2 regions of the uncultured Agrobacterium sp. genome follow, and region 1 is predicted to be linked to the other one. Evidence: riboswitches for the same ligand, from Rfam matches in the RefSeq annotation. Region 1 holds a riboswitch; the other holds the start of a gene.
What was found. A riboswitch is a leader RNA that binds a small molecule or an ion and turns the genes downstream of it on or off. The one in region 1 is predicted to bind S-adenosylmethionine.
Positions count from the first base shown of each region.

Region 2: it holds a riboswitch for S-adenosylmethionine, as region 1 does, so the genes downstream of both, QZ869_RS15035 (O-succinylhomoserine sulfhydrylase) here and metA (homoserine O-succinyltransferase) in region 1, are expected to answer to the same signal.

Region 1 is NZ_CAJYTV010000017.1:191,499-198,940, reverse strand. It holds gene QZ869_RS16085 (ABC-F family ATP-binding cassette domain-containing protein) at 1-307, opposite strand, end outside; gene QZ869_RS16080 (thiamine diphosphokinase) at 312-962, opposite strand; SAM riboswitch at 1,053-1,129, shown strand; gene metA (homoserine O-succinyltransferase) at 1,192-2,118, shown strand; gene QZ869_RS16070 (aldose epimerase family protein) at 2,218-3,243, shown strand; gene mtgA (monofunctional biosynthetic peptidoglycan transglycosylase) at 3,247-3,897, opposite strand; gene QZ869_RS16060 (polyprenyl synthetase family protein) at 4,150-5,049, shown strand; gene QZ869_RS16055 (OmpA family protein) at 5,249-5,911, opposite strand; gene ispG (flavodoxin-dependent (E)-4-hydroxy-3-methylbut-2-enyl-diphosphate synthase) at 5,979-7,229, opposite strand; gene QZ869_RS16045 (MFS transporter) at 7,426-7,442, opposite strand, start outside.
Region 2 is NZ_CAJYTV010000016.1:303,841-311,282, reverse strand. It holds gene QZ869_RS15070 (sugar phosphate isomerase/epimerase) at 1-556, shown strand, start outside; partial or broken gene QZ869_RS15065 (NAD(P)H oxidoreductase) at 758-1,321, shown strand; gene QZ869_RS15060 (cold-shock protein) at 1,733-1,942, shown strand; gene QZ869_RS15055 (hypothetical protein) at 2,063-2,308, shown strand; gene QZ869_RS15050 (hypothetical protein) at 2,447-2,722, shown strand; tRNA gene QZ869_RS15045 (tRNA-Gly) at 2,794-2,867, opposite strand; gene QZ869_RS15040 (2'-deoxycytidine 5'-triphosphate deaminase) at 2,935-4,032, opposite strand; SAM riboswitch at 4,107-4,185, shown strand; gene QZ869_RS15035 (O-succinylhomoserine sulfhydrylase) at 4,228-5,412, shown strand; gene apaG (Co2+/Mg2+ efflux protein ApaG) at 5,699-6,091, shown strand; gene QZ869_RS15025 (Hsp33 family molecular chaperone) at 6,119-7,105, opposite strand; gene argF (ornithine carbamoyltransferase) at 7,366-7,442, opposite strand, start outside.

The DNA.
Region 1 (7,442 bases):
TGACGCGATACGGATCGTCGCCCGGCCCCAGACCCGACTCGGCATAGGCCTGCACCGTCTCGTAAGCGCCGAAATCCGGCGCCTGCTCCAGATAGCGGATCGTCGCGGACGGATGACGGAACACCTCGCCGGACTGCGCTTCCACCAGACCGGCGGCAATCTTCATCAGCGTCGATTTGCCCGAACCGTTACGGCCGACAAGGCAGATGCGGTCGCCCGGCTCCACCTGCAGATTGGCGCCGTCGAGCAGCGGGGTCACGCCGAAGGTCAGCTCGATGTCGTCGAGTTTCAGAATGGGGGGTGCCAAGGCATCAGGCTCCGGTCAGATCGTAAGGACGGGCAAGGACGATAGCCTTGCCGCTTTTAAGGCGAAGGCGAATGTCGCCCTCAGCCACGTTGGACATAGTGCGCGATGAGCCGAAGGCAAGCGCAAAATCACTGAGGGGATAGCGGGCGTTCTCGATATCGAGGCCCGAAAGGGCCGTAAAACCGGCAACAGAAAACAGCGAGCCGCGCGGCAGATCGAGCACCAAATCGCCGGCAAGCAGCGGAAAAGCTTCTTCCTCACCAGACGTCAGCACCACCTGAAGTCCGCGTTCGGCCAGCGCCACAGCATAGAGCAGATGAAACTGCGCATGGTCGGATCGCTCGCCGGCAAGCGCGCCGACCAGCGTCAGGCGTTTCGCACCTCGCGCCAAAGCCTCGGAAACGGCAATCTCGCCATCCGTCTCCCCCTTGGCGGCGGGAAAAGGCTGTTGCGGCACAGCCGGCCATTCCTGCACCAGAAACGCATCGGCGGAATCGAAATCGCCCACCCACAATTCCGGTTGAAGCCCGAGCGGCCTGGCATGTTTCATGCCGCTATCGGCGGCAATCACCCGTGATCCGGCAACCGCACGGCGCAGGCGCTCCGTCACGACGATATCGCCGCCCAGCAGAATGGTGAAATGATCCGATGTCATGCCCTGCCTTATCGCGAAACACCACCTCAAGGAAAGGCGCAAACGCCGCAAAAGGCGGCCATATTGATTTTTCAGCCAGACAGGATTATGACAGCCAGCAGTGGTGATTTGCCGACCGGCTTGCAGCCACTTTAAAGAAGTCGCTAAAGGGTCGAGGAAAAAGGCAATTTCCGAGGACCGGTCGCGATTTCGCTGCCGGTTTTTTTGTGTTTGGACGTGAGAGTTCGCGATGCCCATCAAGATTCCCGATACGCTTCCCGCCTTCGAAACCCTCGTCAATGAGGGTGTACGGGTCATGACCGAGACCATGGCGATCCGTCAGGATATCCGCCCGCTACAGATCGGGCTCTTAAACCTCATGCCGAACAAGATCAAGACCGAAATCCAGATGGCTCGCCTTGTCGGCGCGTCGCCGCTTCAGGTGGAGCTGTCGCTGGTGCGTATCGGCGGCCACCGTGCCAAGAACACGCCGGAAGAACACCTCCTCTCCTTCTACGAGACGTGGGAAGAGGTGCGCCACCGCAAGTTCGATGGCTTCATCATTACCGGCGCGCCCGTCGAGACGCTGGCCTATGAGGACGTGACCTACTGGGACGAGATGAAGAAGATCTTCGACTGGACGGAAACCAATGTCCATTCGACGCTGAATGTCTGCTGGGGGGCAATGGCGGCGATCTATCATTTCCATGGCGTGCCGAAGCATGAGTTGAAGCAGAAGGCCTTCGGCGTCTATCGCCACCGCAATCTCTGCCCTGCTTCCATCTATCTCAACGGCTTCTCCGACGATTTCCAGGTGCCGGTGTCGCGCTGGACGGAGGTGCGTCGCGCCGACATCGAAAAGCATCCCGATCTCGAAATCCTGATGGAATCCGAGGAAATGGGCGTGTGTCTCGTGCATGAGAAGCGCGGCAAGCGGCTCTACATGTTTAACCATGTGGAATATGACTCCACCTCGCTCGGGGACGAGTATTTCCGCGACGTCAATTCCGGCGTGCCGATCAAGCTGCCGCATGATTATTTCCCGCACAACGACCCATCACTGACGCCGCTCAACCGGTGGCGCAGCCACGCGCATCTGTTCTTCGGCAACTGGATCAACGAGATCTATCAGACGACCCCTTACGCATTGGAGGAGATCGGCAAGGCCTCGGCCTGACACGATCGCTTCTGCGAAAAACGCATTTTCCGACGTTGCGTCAGCCGCCAAAATGGCGCAACGTCCGGCACAAATTGCGAGCGATAGGGAGAATGTCGGATGAGTGACGCAAGCGTTCGGGAGAATTTCGGCCTGACAGCGACCGGCGAAAAGGTCGAACGGGTGACGATCAGCGCTGGCGGCCTGACGGCCAAGGTTATAACCTGGGGTGCGGTCATTCAGGATCTGCGGCTTGAGGGACATCAGCCGCCGCTGGTTCTTGGCTTCGACGGGTTTGACGACTATCCGAAATACTCCTCCTATTTCGGCGCGACACCGGGCCGAAACGCCAATCGTATCGGTGGCGGCAAGTTTTCCATCGACGGCAAAGACTACCAGCTGGAGCTGAACGAGAAGGGCGTGTCGCATTTGCATGGCGGAAGCGACGGCACGGGCAAGCGCAACTGGATGATCATGGAGCACGGACCAAGCCATGTCGTGCTGCAGATCATAGATCCCAACGGTCGCGCTGGTTACCCAGGCAATTGCACGATGACGGCAACCTACACGATCCGCGAGGGCGGTGTGCTGTCGGTTGTCTATGAGACGACGACCGACCTGCCGACGATCGCCAATGTCTGCCAGCATTCCTATTTCAATCTCGACGGCGCCGAGACCGCCCTCGGCCATCATATCGAAATTGCCGCCGATCATTATCTGCCAACCGATGAGCGCCAGATTCCAACCGGCGAAATCCGCTCCGTCTCCGGAACGGTCTTCGATCTGCGTGAGCCGACATTGATGAGCCGGAAGGACGACCATGGCGAACAGGTGCTCTACGACCACAATTTCTGCCTTTCGGCAGAGCGTGTGGCCAAGCGCATGGTCGCGCATGTCCACGCGCCAGCCTCCGGCATTTCGCTCGATGTTCACACAACCGAACCCGGCGTTCAGTTCTATTCTGGTTTCAAGCTGAACACTGCCGTTCCGGGACATGACGGACGCCATTACGGCCCCTTCGCGGGCTTCTGCCTGGAAACGCAGATCTGGCCGGATGCCATCAATCACGAAGGCTTCCCGAAAGCGATCCTGCGTCCCGGCGAAACGCTTCGCCAGGAAACGGATTACATCTTCACCAAAGACTAAAGCCTATCGGTCCAGCACGCAGCCGACATAAGCGCCGGAGCCTCTTGCCCGGCGCTCGATAAGCCCCGCGAGACGCTGCATCCCGCGACCGGGCTTGCTAGCATTGCGATCGATCGGGTTCGGCAAGGACACGGCAAGTAATGCTGCCTGCCGGGAGCTGAGTTTCGACGCTGGCACCTTGAAATGGTACTGCGCCGCGGCCTCGATGCCGTAGATACCGGGGCCCCATTCGGCGATGTTGAGATAGATTTCCATCATCCGCTGTTTCGACCAGATGAAGTCGGATACGAGCGCAAGCGGCAGTTCCAGTCCCTTGCGGATGAAGGACCGACCGTTCCAGAGAAATAGGTTCTTGGCCGTCTGCATCGGAATGGTGCTGGCGCCTCGTGTCGCCTCGCCTTCCAGTGCGTCATTGACGACTCCCTGCATCTGATTCCAGTCCACCCCGCCATGGAAACAGAACTGGCCGTCTTCCGACATCATCACCGACTGGATGAGCCGAGGCGAGATATCCTCCAGAGGCACCCATTGCCGGTCGTAGCCTTGGAAAGTCACCAGATCGGCAAGCATTAGCGTCGAGATGGGTCGGATGAAGGGAATGGCATAAACGGGGATCAGCAGATAGGGCAGGACTAACAGCGCCAGCAGAAACATGCCGACACGTTTGGCGAGGCTCTTGATATCCAATTTGGGCCTGCTCTCCTCGTCGGGAAGCGCCTCATACTCCCTTTCGCTTTCCGGCGTACTGCTCACATCCCGTCCCCACTCGTTCAGATCAAGCCTTTCATATTCCGCTCGCACCATCAAGGCTACTCACCAGGGCGAAGTTCCACACCCGTTCAACAAAACATTTGCCAGCCCTTTTACCCCATGCCAAACAGCCGCGAGATGTAAGGAAGCGGTGCCATGACATTCGAGACACGGCTGCGCGATAACGCGGCAAGCACGGAAAAACTGCTGGCAGAGATCCTGACGGACAAGGTCGGTTATGACGAGATCGCACGGCCGGCCAACCTGCTGGATGCCATGCGCCATGGCGTGCTGAACGGCGGCAAGCGCCTTCGGCCTTTCCTCGTCATCGAGACAGCGCGGCTGCTCGACGGCAATGAGGCTGCAGCGCTGCGTGTGGGCGCCGCGCTTGAATGTCTCCATTGCTACTCGCTGGTGCATGACGATCTACCCGCCATGGACGATGACGATCTGCGTCGCGGCCAGCCGACGGTCCACAAGAAGTTCGATGAGGCCACAGCCATTCTGGCGGGCGACAGCCTCCTGACGCTCGCTTTCGATATTATCGCGAGCCCGCAAACGCCGCTGACCGGCGATCAGAAGACGGCACTGGTGTTGGCGCTTTCGCGCGCTGCCGGCATTGGCGGCATGGCAGGCGGTCAGGCGCTCGATCTGGCGGCAGAAAAGCAGGCGCCGGATGAAGCGGGCATCGTGACCTTGCAGGCGATGAAAACAGGCGCGTTGCTGCGCTTTGCCTGCGAGGCAGGTGCAATCATTGCCGGAAACGACGCATCTCACCGCAAGACGCTGCGCAGCTTCGGCGAAAAGATCGGCCTCGCCTTCCAGCTTGCCGACGATCTTCTCGACCTCACCTCGGATGCCGCTACCATGGGCAAGGCAACCGGCAAGGATGCCGCTCGCGGCAAGGGCACGCTTGTGGCGTTACGCGGGGAAGACTGGGCGCGTGAAAAACTTCAGGAACAGGTGTGCGACGCGGCAACCCTGTTGGCCCCCTACGGAGAGAAGGCCGATATTCTGGTGCAAGCGGCCCGCTTCATAGCCGAGCGCAAAAGCTGAGAGCTAGAGCGCCATGCGTCTCACTGGACGCACCAAGGCGCTCTATCCTGTTTAATCTACGCATCATGCTTTTCCGAAAATCGATTCCGATTTTCGGGCCGATGTTGAAGCGCCTACCACGCCTGCACACCGTCTACACACACCAAAAAGGGCCGCCAAAGCAGCCCTCTTCGAAAACGATCATTGAGGTAAAAGGCTATTAGCCGTTTTGCGTCAACGGCGAGATCAGCACTTCCACGCGACGGTTCTGGGCGCGGCCGTCGGGCGTTGCGTTGGATGCCACTGGCTGCGACGGGCCGAAGCCCATGGTGGACATGCGGCGCTGATCGACGCCCTGGCTTCCCAAATAATTGGCAACCGAGGCGGCACGACGCTGCGAGAGCAACTGGTTGTGGTTCAGGCTGCCGGTGGAGTCGGTAAAGCCGTTGACGTCGATATAGGTCTTGTTGAACTTGTTCAGAACGATCGCCACAGAGTTCAGCGTCGGGTAGAATGGCGGAATCACCTGGTCTTGATCGGTTGCGAAGGTGATGTTGGACGGCATGTTGAGAACGATGCTGTCGCCACGGCGCGTCACCGATACGCCTGTACCCTGCAGCTGCTGGCGCAGTTCCGCTTCCTGATTGTCCATATAGCCGCCGATCGCGCCACCGGCGAGCGCGCCGATACCAGCACCGATCAGGGCGTTGCGGCCCTTGTTGCCGCCGCCGATGGCTAGGCCGCCAACCGCACCGGCCAGCGCGCCAAGCCCGGCACCGCCCGCCATGTTGGAGACCTTCTGCTCACCCGTATAGGGGTCGGTCGTGGTGCAGGCGGACAGGTAGGTTGCGGCAAGCGCAAGAACAGCAAACTTCTTGATCATTGAAATCATTGCTCCGTGAGTTTTTGGAGGTAAGACACAGCAATTCTGGCATTTTCACGGTCGCTACTCACTCTGCCGCGTCCTTTTGGCCAAAACGTTTTTCGATATAGTCGATGACCAGCGCCTCGAAGTCCTGGGCGATATTCGGTCCGCGCAGTGTCAGCGCCTTTTCGCCATCGATGAAGACAGGTGCCGAAGGGCTCTCACCCGTGCCGGGTAACGAAATGCCGATATCGGCATGCTTGCTTTCGCCCGGGCCATTGACGATGCAGCCCATGACGGCGACGTTCAGCGCCTCGACGCCTGGATATTTCTCACGCCAGACGGGCATGTTCTTGCGAATGTCGTTCTGGATATTCTGTGCCAGTTCCTGGAAGACGGTAGACGTCGTGCGCCCGCATCCCGGACAGGCCGCGACCACGGGGATGAACTGACGAAAGCCCATGACCTGCAAAAGTTCCTGCGCCACCTGCACCTCGCGGGTGCGGTCGCCATTCGGCTCCGGCGTCAGAGATACACGGATCGTGTCACCAATACCCTGTTGCAACACATAGCCCATGGCAGCAGACGAGGCGACAATGCCCTTCGAACCCATGCCGGCTTCGGTGAGGCCGAGATGCAGCGCGTGGTCGGAGCGCTCCGAGAGCATGGAATAGACCGCGATCAGGTCCTGAACCTGGCTGACCTTGGCAGACAGAATGATGCGGTTGCGTGGCAGGCCGATCTCTTCGGCGAGCTCGGCGGAAATCAGCGCCGATTGCACGATGGCTTCACGTGTGACCTGACGGGCGGACAGCGGAAAGCCGGCGTCCTTGTTCTTGTCCATCAGACTGGTCAGCAGTTCCTGGTCGAGCGACCCCCAGTTGACGCCGATGCGCACCGGCTTGTCATAGCGGATCGCCATCTCGATGATGTCACCGAACTGCTTGTCCTTCTTGTCCTTGAAGCCGACATTACCGGGATTGATGCGGTACTTTGCCAGAGCCTCGGCACAGGCCGGATGATCGGCGAGCAGCTTGTGGCCGATATAGTGAAAGTCACCGACGAGCGGCACATCGATGCCGAGCCGCAGCAAACGGTCGCGGATTTTCGGAACGGCGGCAGCACTCTCATCCCGGTCCACGGTAATGCGGACGATCTCCGAGCCCGCGCGATGCAGTGCAGCGACCTGCTGGACCGTTGCATCGATATCGGCGGTATCCGTATTGGTCATGGACTGCACCACGACGGGTGCGCCACCGCCGACGATAACGCCGCCCACATCGACGGCAACGGAGGCGCGGCGTGGCTTCGGATCGTAATCGGAGTGTGCGTTCATGACGGTCTCTACAACTGCGGTGAGTGTGGTCTTTCAGGTGGATCAAGGCGAGCGCCTTGTCAACATCGAAGCAGTCAACTGGTAGTTTACTGCAATCGTGGCGAAATTCGAGCCTGTCTGCCAGCTTACCAAAACGAAAGGGCTTCCACGGGCAATGGAAGCGCGTTGATGAAGTTGAGCAGGCAAAGTCTAGTCTTCAGTGTCCACTTGCGC
Region 2 (7,442 bases), on a different contig from region 1:
GATCCTCTCCGATGGCATGAGTGGCAGCGATCTCGACCAGATGGAGCGTGAGGCTCTTTTCGAAATGGCCGAGATTGCCAAGACCTATGGCGTACGCATCGTTCTGGAAAACATATTCACCACAGAAGACGGCCAGTACCGCCAGACGCCATCGCAAGTGGCTGAAACGGTGAAGGCCGTCGGCCATGACAATCTCGCGGCGCTGATCGATTTCAGCCACGCCTATATCGAATCCACCTTCAAGGGTCTGGATTTCCGCGAAGAACTGCGCGCCATGGCGCCCGTCACCGGCCATCTGCATGTGCATGACAGCTTCGGCCTGCCCTACACAATGAAGAAGTTCTACCACCCCGCAGAAGCGACAGCGCTCGGCATCGGCGACCTTCACCTACCGATCGGCTGGGGCGATATCGACTGGGAGGACATTTTCTCGGAACTCACCTTTCTGCCCGACACCACCCTCATCATGGAAATCGGCGCAGAGCGCTTCGCCGACCAGCAGCCCGGCTGCCTGGAGCGCGCAATGAAGCTCGCAGAGGCTGTGAACAAGCGCTGACGGCCAATCTATAGAGTGGAGGGGCCGCATGCATCGGCCCCTCCACTCCGGCGATCTCTGCTAGGCACCACGTCATGGCAGGATTGAAGTGCGGATCCTTTCTTCATACCCAGACCGCCTGAGTGGCGTCTTAACCGGCGCAGGTCTCGAACGCTGCCGCGCGGTCTGCGTTCGCCTGGTTACCTTGAATGATATCACTTTATGAAGATTTTGCTCGTCGTCGCCCATCCACGGCTGGACGCGCTGACACATCAAGCGGCACGTGCTTTTGCCGACGCAGCGCAAGCGAACGGTCACGATGTCGAGTTCGCCGATCTGGTGGCAGAGAATTTCGATCCGGTTCTTAAAGCTCAGGACGAGCCGGATTGGAGCGGACGCACCATAGACTTCGCGGATGACGTTCAATGAGAGACGGAGCGTGTGGAAAGAAATGATGCCACAGCGCTCTTCTTTCCCGTCTGGTGGTGGTCTATGCCGGCAATCCTCACAGGCTGGATCGATCGTGTGTGGGCACAGAATTGGGCCTTTGGCGATAAGACCTATCCGCACAGAAAGGTGCTGATGGTGGGCATCGCCGGCGCGACCGAAGATGACTATCGCAAGCGCGGCTACGACATTTCCGTTCAAACCCAGCTGAAGATGGGGATCCTCAATTACTGCAGTATGAAAGAAGGCAGGGTCGAGATTTTGTATGGATCGCTAGAAGACGACGCGCACGCGGCCGAGCTTATTACGAAGTCGAAAGAGCTAGGCGGTGCGTTCTAGCTCCCTACAAACGCCAGGCTTTCATCTACGGGCAGGATGTTCGCGATAAAAAGCTGGTGAAGCATTTGTAGCAGCGGAAGCGGCACCATTCTGGGCTGTGCTTGAATCAGACAATGCGCTTCCCATCGATAAATTAGCCGAAATCGCGGCTGTCTTTGCGGCGCTTAAGAATGTAACGCAATCCACGCCGAGCACAACCAAAAGATGAACATCGGTAAAGTTAAAAACTTTTCGTTGACTCCCGGAGTGAACCCGTCTATAGATACGTCATCGATCTTTTGCTTGCCGAGCTTTGTCTACCGCGCGATTGGCACCGCGCTCTAAGCGAACTTCTCTTTCAAAAATAGTCGGTTTTTACCCGCGTTGCATTCGTTGCGCGGTCGTTCACTCTATGCTTTGAAAGGGTTCATTATGACCACTGGCACAGTTAAATGGTTTAATTCCACTAAGGGCTTCGGCTTCATTCAGCCTGACAATGGCGGCGCAGACGCGTTCGTTCACATCTCGGCTGTCGAACGTGCAGGAATGCGCGAACTCGTCGAAGGTCAGAAGATTGGCTTCGAACTTGAGCGCGACAACAAGTCGGGCAAGATGTCTGCGACCAATCTGCAGTCCGCATAAGTGAGATCGGCTCCTCTTTGACCACGGATGTACTGGCACTGCCGGGAGCAATTTCATTCGAGGCCAGGCGTTTCGCCTGGCCTTTTTTATTTCGGCGTTTGGCCGGAAAGGTAAATACCCATGACAGAAACACACAGCAAATCTCGCCAGCAGGCAGAGCTTGCCTTCGGCAAGCTTCAAACGTCATTCTTTGCAAAAAATCAAGCTGTGGATGAACTGCAAGCTGCCGTCGATGCGCGTGACGCAAAAACAGCCAGGCTGAAGGCAGCTCGCCTTGCAAAAGAACTGGCAGATCGCAAGTCCGTGGCGGATGCTCCGGCAACCAAACGCAGCAAGAAGACGCCGTCTGTCTGCTCCACATCTTAAATCGTGGTGTGATCCTCAGGTCTCGCTCACTGAGCGTTGAGGCCTCGTTTTATTGCATACAGTTTTCGCAGCATCTCCTTATGGTTTTGCGCAACCCTTCGGTGAGAGCCAAGAAACCCAGCAAAACAGGTGGGACGCATGTCAACAACAGCCAACGAACTCAATGCGACCAACACAGCATGGCAAATCGCGATGCAGGAAATCCTCCGGGTGGTCATCCGCGACCTTTACCAGGCCAAGGGTGAAGCGCATTTCAAAGAGCACATCGAACGCATCGAAGCCGCAGCAGTCGACAGTATCCAGACAGATCTGAGATTTCGCGGAACGGACGAATGGACGGAAGTCCTCGTCAAGGAAAAAGCCAGCAACTTCGTCACATCCTTGCTGACATCGTTTACGTATGACCGCGCCTGAAAGTACGGCTCCCCAGCGTTTTCAAGCCACAGTCAGTGTGATGTACGGCGACAAACTCTTTGGAAGGCAGCTGGAGCGGGTGAAGGGAATCGAACCCTCGTATTCAGCTTGGGAAGCTGCTGCTCTACCATTGAGCTACACCCGCATGTCTCAAGATTTCCGATAGAACAAAGCGGCTGTCAAGCCAAACGCACGTGCGTGACCTTTGGCGATCACTCGGCGCGGAAATGCTTTGAGAGCTTCAAGCCCTGGGCCTGGTAGTTGGAGCCAAGACCGGTGCCGTAGAGGCCATCGGGTTTGGTCAGCATATGCTCGTACACAAGACGTCCGACGATCTGGCCGTGTTCCAGGATGAAGGGTACCTCGTGGCTTCTGACTTCGAGAACGGCGCGGCTGCCGGTGCCACCTGCGCTGGCGTGGCCGAAGCCGGGGTCGAAGAAGCCGGCGTAGTGGACACGAAATTCGCCGACCAAGGGATCGAAGGGTGTCATCTCCGCCGCGTAGAGCGGTGGTACATGCACGGCTTCACGCGAGACGAGGATGTAGAATTCATCCGGATCGAGGATCAGTTCGGCACGGCCGCGTGAGTAGAGCGGCTCCCAGAAATCTAGCACGTCATGAGCTGCCTTCTTGTCCACATCGACGACTGCAGTGTGGTGCTTGCCGCGATAGCCGATCAAATTGTTTTCGCCAAAACCTTGGAGATCGATGGACAGCGCAATGCCGCCGCCTGAGACGTTCGGCGTGTCGCTTGCGACCAGAATTTCATTGTTGTGAAGCGTCTGCAACTCACTCTCGTTGAGCAGCGAATGGCCAATACGGAAGCGGATCTGCGACAGGCGCGAGCCCTGGCGCACGACGATGGGGAAGGTGCGCGGGCTGACTTCGAGATAAAGTGGCCCCTGATAGCCTGCCGGGATCTTGTCGAATTCCTGCGCTTGGTCGGTGATGACGCGGGTGAAGATATCCAAGCGACCGGTGGAACTTTTCGGGTTTGCCGAGGCGGACATATCGGCGGGCAGCGCCAGCGCTTCCATCAGGGGCACGATATAGACGCAGCCGGTTTCCAGCACGGCGCCTTCGCTCAGATCGATCTCATGCAGACGCAGGCGGTCCAGCTTTTCAATGACCTTGGTGCCTGGGCCGGGCATGAAGCTTGCACGTACGCGGTAAGCCTTGGCCCCGAGACGCAGGTCGAGGCTTGCCGGCTGGATCTGATCCGCATCCAGCGCCCGCTCGCTCTTCAGGTGGCCGGAAGAAAACAGCGCCCGTATCGCGCCATCGGCCAGAATACCTGTGGTTCTCGTCATCGTCATTGCCCCTGTTCCGCGCCGACAAAATCAAAAGCAAGCCATTGACGCAAGTTGTTAACGGCAGTAAGGCAATCTTATCCCGTGGTGATTTGGCCGGTCGGCTTGCAGCCACGTTAAACAAGTGGCTAAAAAGACCGGGTGCTTGCAACCGGTCTGCTTTTGCGACCGGTTTTTTTGTTTGAAGGTGATCAAATGAGCAAGAAATGGCGCCCGGCAACGCAACTCGTACATGGCGGTACGCTGCGCTCCCCCTACGGTGAAACGTCCGAAGCCCTCTACCTGACCCAGGGCTTTGTCTACGAAAACTCGGAAGCCGCCGAAGCGCGCTTCAAGGGCGAGACAGATGGATTCATCTACGCGCGCTATGCAAGCCCGACCAACGACATGTTCGAAAAGCGCATGTGCCTGCTGGAAGGTGCCGAAGATGCCCGCGCCACGGCATCCGGCATGGCCGCTGTCAGCGCTGCCATTCTCTGCCAGCTGAAGGCCGGCGATCACATCGTTGCGGCCCGCGCGCTTTTCGGTTCCTGCCGCTGGGTGGTAGAAACGCTTGCGCCGAAATACGGCATCGAATGCACGCTGGTCGATGGCCGCGATCTTGCCAACTGGGAAAAGGCGATCAAGCCCAACACCAAGCTGTTCTTCCTCGAAAGCCCAACCAACCCGACGCTGGAAGTGGTGGATATTGCTGGCGTTGCCAAGCTTGCCAACCAGATCGGCGCAAAGGTCGTTGTCGACAACGTGTTTGCGACGCCGCTCTTCCAGAAGCCTCTGGAGCTAGGCGCGCATATCGTCGTTTATTCCGCCACCAAGCATATCGATGGTCAGGGACGCTGCCTCGGCGGCGTGGTGCTGTCGGACAAGAAGTGGATCGAGGAAGAGCTTCAGGATTACTTCCGCCACACTGGCCCAGCACTTTCTCCCTTCAACGCCTGGACGCTGCTGAAGGGTATCGAAACGATGCCACTGCGCGTCAAGCAGCAGACAGAAAATGCCGGCAAGATTGCCGACTTCCTGGCCGACCAGACCAAGGTTGCCAAGGTCATCTATCCGGGCCGGGCCGACCATCCGCAGGCTGATATCATCGCACGGCAGATGTCGGGCGGCTCGACGCTCGTCTGCTTTGAGTTGAAGGGCGGCAAGGAAGCGGCTTTCAAGCTGCAGAATGCTCTGGAAGTCGTCAAGATTTCCAACAATCTCGGCGATGCCAAGAGCCTGATCACCCATCCGGCGACCACGACGCACAAGAACCTGACGGATGAGGCGCGTGCGGAACTCGGCATTTCCGGTGGGACGCTGCGTCTGTCTTGTGGAATCGAGGACACCGACGATCTGCTGGAAGACTTTGCAGCGGCGTTGGCCAAGGTTTCTGCGTGATATAGAGTGCCCGGTGATCGATCACCGGGCTTTATTCTTCATTTTTCCAAGCTTCTGCTCGTCACGCGAGGGCGGCACTAAGGCTTGTATTATTTTAGAGAAACCATGGTTTCTCTACTCTCTTTTTATGATTTTGTGCGTATTGAATGGAGAAACACTCCTGATACGCAACGCTTTTGCCTCGTAACGCATTGAAACTACGTAGTCCCAGTCAACGGACATTCCTGTCCTTCATTCGGTGTAGTAGACTAAAATGCTAGAGCCAGAGACAGCCAAGGTCGCGAACATGTATCGTGCATCGACAAGAGAGATAGAGGTCACCGTCGATCCATATTATCTCGAAGAACAATCGGACCCGGACGATAGCCGCTACGTCTGGGGATACACGGTCGTGATCACGAACAATTCCGACCAGGCTGTGACGCTGGTCAATCGTTATTGGCACATCACCGATCAGACTGGAGTGGTGGACGAAGTTACCGGACCCGGCGTCGTGGGTGAACAGCCATACCTGCGGCCAGGCGATAGCTACGAGTACTCTTCCGGCTGCCCGCTGGACACACCGTCGGGCATGATGTTCGGGCACTACGAAATGGAGACGGACACAGGTGAGGTCTTCACCGTGGATATCCCAGCCTTCTCGCTGGACAGCCCGGGACTTGCACGGGTGCTGAACTGAGCGGGGCTTTCACCCCGCTCTTGAATTTCAAGCCTGCAGCTCTTCGACAGGATAACGATAGGTCGTCGAGCAGAACTCGCAGCTCACCGAAACGACGCCATCTTCCTGGCTGTCCTCGATTTCTTCTGCCGAAAATCCAGACAGCACGCTCTTGATCTTCTCGCGTGAGCAGCTGCATTTGTCGATGATCGACTGCGGCTCGTAGATGCGCACGCCCTGCTCGTGGAAGAGTCGGAACAGCAGCCGCTCCACCTGCACCTGTGGATCGGTCAACTCGTCGGTGTCTACCGTGTCGATGAGCGCTACCGCTTCGGTCCATGCGTCGTCGTCGGCTTCCGCGAACGTGCTCTCATCACCGTCGCCACCATGAAGATCGCGGGTGCGCAAACGCTCCGGCGCCTGTGGCAGGAACTGCGCGATGATGCCACCGGCACGCCAGCCACGACGTGGCTTGCCCTCGCTGTCGCGGTCGAAAAACTCGGCAACGCCCAAGCGCACCCGCGTCGGCAACTGTTCAGACTGACGGAAGTAAACGCTTGCGATTTCCTCCAGCGATGAACCGTCCAGAGGCACGATGCCCTGATAGGGCTGCATGCCCACGCCCTGATCGATGGTGAAGGCGAGAATGCCGGTGCCAAGAAGCTGCTCGGGCGATGTTTGTCCAGCCGCCGTCGCTTCTGCCAAACGATCTTCATCGAAGCGGGCATAGGCGCGCATGTTTTCCGGCGCGGTAAAATCTGCGACCAGAAGATCGACGGGACCATCGCCCTTGGTCTGCACCGTGAGCTTGCCGGAGAATTTCAGCGACGTGCCGATCAGCGCCGTCAGCACCAAGGCTTCCGCCAGAAGCCGGGCGACAACGGGCGGATAATCATGGCGCTGCAAGATCGCGTTCAAGAGCGGACCGACCTGCACTGCGCGTCCGCGAACGTCTAGCCCTTCCACCTGGAAGGGGACGACCTTATCGTCGCCAGCAAAGTTCATATCATCCAGTTCTACGGTCACGTCCGCCATGGTCCTGCTCCTTCTTACCTGCCGTCCGAAATGCGGACGCGATCGCCACGTTTTCGGCCGCGATCTGCAGGTCTTTTGTGCGGTTCTCGCAAAGATAAAGCTGGGAATGGCAAAACGAAACCATCCCCTGCCCAAATGTCGCGATAAACAATTGATGAAACGCCGCCGTGAACCGGCAGCACTGGTTGGCGTAAAGATGGGGCGTTACGCTGGAAATTCAAGTTCCCGGCGGCGCCCCTGGCTTTTACCCTAACTCCAGATCAGATGACGCCCATGCACCAGGCAATCACGGCCTTCTGCGCGTGTAGACGGTTTTCCGCCTCATCGAAGACCACGG